2 regions of the Arthrobacter sp. AG367 genome follow, and region 1 is predicted to be linked to the other one. Evidence: riboswitches for the same ligand, from Rfam matches in the RefSeq annotation. Region 1 holds a riboswitch; the other holds the start of a gene.

Region 1 (2,193 bases):
GCTCCTGGAAGGTGGCCACGGACGGGTTGCCGTAGCGGGAGTAGACAAAGCGTTCGTCCTCGCCGGTGAAGGCGCGTTCAGCTGCTGCCGCGGATTCGTAGACGAAGCCGGAGTTCAGGAAAATGGCCTCGGACGTTTCCTGGAAGTTGGTGCGGTCCAGCCCGCCACGGACAGCCTGGGTGTCGGGGTTCCAGCCGGGGGCGTCTTGGTTGAAGGTCACTTAGTTCTTTCCGAGGTTGGTGGGAAGGCCGCGGTTTTTCCAGCCGTTGACGGTGCGTTCGCCATAGCGGTCCGGCTCGCCTTCAAAGCCCTCCAGCACGTTGTAGGAGGTGAAGCCGGCCCGGGTGGCCGCGATGGCTGCCGCGATGGACCGCTGGCCGGAGCGGCACAGGAACACCAGTTCGGTTGAACGGTCCTCGGGCGCCTGCTGGCTGAGGTCGTTGATGAAGTCGGGGTTGGGGATGCCGCCGGGGAAGGTCCACTGGATGAAGAGGGGGTCGTTGTCCGTGGCCTTGGTGTCCGGAATGCCGATGTGGGCCCATTCGCCCTCGGTGCGGACGTCCACCAGGATGGCGCCCTGTTCCAGCTTCTCCCATGCTTCCTGGGGCGTGAGGTCTCCCGCGTAGCTCATGCGTGGCCCTCGCCGTCGAACTCGCCTTCAAATTCGGCGTCCAGTTCATCCACTGCGGTGGCAACCGCGGCATCGGCCGAGGCGATTGCCGCCGGAAGGACCACTGCCTGCGCCACGATCACGCTGGTGCCGTTGAAGGTGGCTGCCGGGCTGCCGTGCAGCACATAGCCGTCGGCCAGGGCCGTGGAGATCCGCTCGCAGAATGAACGGTCATCCGGGCCGGTGATCAGGCGGTAGGACAATTTTTCGTCAGGGGCAGGTGCGTCAGACACGACGGATCTCCTTCTTTCACGCTTGCAGCTCGAATCGGTCGATATGCCGAGTATTCACCTGAGGCACCCCGCCGCGAAAGGGAGGGTTGCCGACCGGCCAGTCAGGGCTTCACACCGGTACTCATTACTCCCCAAAAACGTAACATCTGCCGCGCCAAGCCGCACCGCCGCCGTCGTCATGTTCCGTAATTGAGCAGCGCTGAAGGGAGGCGCGGGGTTGAAGGAAAGCGCGACGGCGGACATCGCCGCAGGTGGGCGGCCCGCCACGTGCCGCCCGGGGCCGCGGGGCCGATAAAGTTCTTACCGGGGCGCCGCCCCGTCGTCACAGCAATGAGCACCGGGGGTCCTGTCAGCATGCGGGCAAACACATCGCGCCACCAGGCCGCCATCCGCGGGACCCGCCGGCCGTCCATCGGTGCGTTCCTGGCCGCGGCCATCGTCAGCCTCCTTGCCCTGCTGGCGGCTGCGCCGGCGCATGCGGCGGACGCTGCGCCGGAGAAGGGAAAGCCCTGGCTGGGCGCGGTGCTCGAGTGGGGCGAGGACACCGCCGCAGGCTTCAGCGGCCGGCTTGGTGCCAGTCCGGCCGTCTTCGGCCACGACATCACCATCCCCTACCGCGATTCGGAACGGAACGACCTTGACGGCTTCCTTCAGCAGGCCGCGTCCCTAGGCGCCCACGCCCTGCTCACGGTGAAGCCGTCAGTGCCCCTGGGCCAGCTCGGCACCGCGGAAGCAGAAGCATTCGCAGCGCAGGTGCGCGACCTTACGTCCGGGTTCAAGGGGCAGCTGCTGATCCGGTTCGCCCCGGACATGAATGCAAGCTGGGTGGCCTGGGGCCAGCAGCCCGCCGCGTACCGGCAGGCCTTCAGGGCTGTGGCGGCAGCGTTCAAGAAGTACGACGGCGGCCGGGCCACCTTGGTGTGGGCGCCTTACCTGGGCAAGGACTACCCCTTTGACCGCAACCGGGATGCCCCGCAGCCCGGAACCGAAGGCTTTTCCCTCCTGGACACGAACGGCGACGGGGCCTGGAACTCAAGCGACAGCGCCTACGCCCCGTACTACCCGGGCGACGACGCAGTGGACTGGGTGGGGCTGGCCGCCTATCACGACGACACGGCCGGCGGCCCCGCCGTCAACTCCCAGCCGAGGGCCGGCGAGCTCCAGGACATGCTGACGGCCTCCGGCGGCGAAAACTTCTACGGCACCTATTCCGAGGGGCGCAAAAAGCCGTTCCTCCTCCAGACCTCTGCTTTCTACAGCCCCGCGTCCGGCGGCGCGCAGGAGGCGGAC
Region 2 (2,193 bases), on a different contig from region 1:
CACCACCCCAACACCCGTGCCGATTCCCATATCCACATCATCCAGCGAGGCACCGACATTCAGACCTGGATCGCAGCGATGTAGGAAGCAGCCACTTAAATGAATTCGGCCGCCATCGGGTAGTGACGCCGTTGTCACCACCTGATGGCGGCCGAAGCTGATCCGGGTACTGGCCCGGCGAACCCCCTCCCGGACATTCCGGGAGGCTGGGGTGGAGCGTCAGATGGTGACGGCTCCGTTGGCGGTTTCAAACGTGACCGACAGGATGCCCGGAGTTCCGTGCGGGGCGACCCACTCCACCGCAACGTCCTCAAGCGGCTTCTCCACCGGTTCACCCAGCCACTCGGTCACGCGGGACGCGGAGCCGGCGATGGTCAGGCAGCTCATCTTAAGGTTGCTGGGGTAGGCGTTGGACGGGTGCAGTGCCGGGTCGCCTTCCCACTTGAGCATGTACGGCACCTGGGGATCGGCGATAAGGCCAAGGATGCCAATCTGTTTCCAGACCAGCTCCCGGCCGTCCGGGAACTTGCGGTTGCCGTTCACCGCGGCGCGGCCAAGGCGTGCCTCGAACGGGGCGAGGTCGTCCACTTCGACGCACCAGCCCATCCAGCCGCCACCGGCCGCGGAACGGGCACGCACGGCCTGTCCGAACGGTGCCTTGTCCGAAGCCGGGTGGTCCAGGACCTCTACGACTTCCAGGTACTTGTGCCCGGCGAGCGGGATGATCATATTCCGGGTTCCGAACCGGGGGTGCACCCCGCCCTTCACTGCCTCAACGCCGAGGGCAGATGAAATACGTTCGGTAGTGGCCGCGAGGCCATCTTGTTCACAGGCGTAAGAGACGTGATCCATGCGCATGGCAACATCTTGGCACTTTGTGATCCGGCTCTCAGCTAAGGGTACCCTTACTGGAAAGGCGGCCGGGAAAAGGGCCGGGAACATGGGCAAGAAGGACGACGGCGGCGTCCCCGGCCGGGTGCGGGGCGGCCCACCTGTGGCGGCTCGAAAGCCATGCAGGGCGACCTTGTTCGTCACAATGCTGTCCACGGCGACTACCCCGTTCCTAGACTGGGCGCAGGTCATGAGCGCCAGCGCCAAGCCCCGGCTCGCTGGCCGGCAACCCTCCACCCGCGGTGGGGTGCCCCGGGTGAGGACCTGGCTGTCCGGCAAGAGCCGGAAGCAAGCGCGGCCCGTACTGCCCCACGCATTCCGGGCCCATGTCATAGGAGACTGAGATGTCCAACGGATGGTCTTTCGAAACCCGCCAGATCCATGCAGGCCAGGAGCCCGACAGTGCCACCGGAGCCCGCGCGCTCCCCATTTACCAGACCACGTCCTTCGTGTTCCCCAGCGCCGAAAGCGCAGCCAACCGCTTTGCCCTCGCCGAACTTGCGCCCATCTACACCCGGATTGGCAACCCCACCCAGGATGCCGTCGAACAGCGGATCGCCAGCCTTGAGGGAGGCCTGGCCGCTTTGCTGCTGAGCTCGGGCCAGGCCGCCGAGACGTTCGCGGTGCTGAACATTGCGGAGGCGGGGGACCATATTGTGGCGAGCCCCAGCCTTTATGGCGGAACGTACAACCTGTTCGCCCACACCCTGAAGAAGTTCGGCATCTCGGTCACCTTCGTCCAGGATCCCGACAACCTGGACCAGTGGCGCGACGCCATCCAGCCGAACACCAAGCTCTTTTTCGGTGAAGTGGTGTCCAATCCCCGCCAGGACGTCCTGGACATCGAAGGCATCTCCGAGGTGGCCCACCAGGCAGGCGTGCCACTGATCGTGGACAACACCCTGTCCACGCCCTACCTGATCCGCCCACTGGAGTGGGGTGCGGACATCGTGATCCACTCCGCCACCAAATACCTGGGCGGCCACGGCTCCGCAATTGCCGGCGTGATCGTGGACTCCGGCAAATTCGACTTCGGCAAGGACCCTGAACGGTTCCCCGGCTTCAACACCCCGGACCCCACCTACAACGGCCTGGTCTACGCCCGCGACCTAGGCGCCGACGGTGCGCTGGGTGCCAACCTCTCCTACATCCTCAAGGCCCGCGTCCAGCTGCTGCGCGACCTTGGCTCGGCGGTTTCCCCCTTCAACGCCTTCCTGATCTCCCAGGGCCTGGAGACGCTGAGCCTGCGGGTGGAACGCCACGTTGCCAACGCCACGGAAGTGGCGCGCTGGCTGGAAGGAA

What was found. A riboswitch is a leader RNA that binds a small molecule or an ion and turns the genes downstream of it on or off. The one in region 1 is predicted to bind S-adenosylmethionine.
Region 2: another riboswitch for S-adenosylmethionine. It lies ahead of FB478_RS10605 (bifunctional o-acetylhomoserine/o-acetylserine sulfhydrylase); the one in region 1 lies ahead of FB478_RS07655 (DUF1737 domain-containing protein).

What each region holds. Positions count from the first base shown of each region.
Region 1 covers NZ_VIVE01000002.1:130,013-132,205, forward strand. Annotated here, with positions in the region: gene FB478_RS07645 (O-succinylhomoserine sulfhydrylase) at 1-220, opposite strand, end outside; gene FB478_RS07650 (rhodanese-like domain-containing protein) at 221-631, opposite strand; gene FB478_RS07655 (DUF1737 domain-containing protein) at 628-903, opposite strand; SAM riboswitch class IV at 917-1,032, opposite strand; gene opgC (OpgC domain-containing protein) at 1,258-2,193, shown strand, end outside.
Region 2 covers NZ_VIVE01000003.1:169,549-171,741, reverse strand. Annotated here, with positions in the region: gene FB478_RS10615 (HNH endonuclease signature motif containing protein) at 1-30, opposite strand, end outside; gene FB478_RS10610 (VOC family protein) at 220-852, opposite strand; SAM riboswitch class IV at 1,078-1,192, shown strand; gene FB478_RS10605 (bifunctional o-acetylhomoserine/o-acetylserine sulfhydrylase) at 1,236-2,193, shown strand, end outside.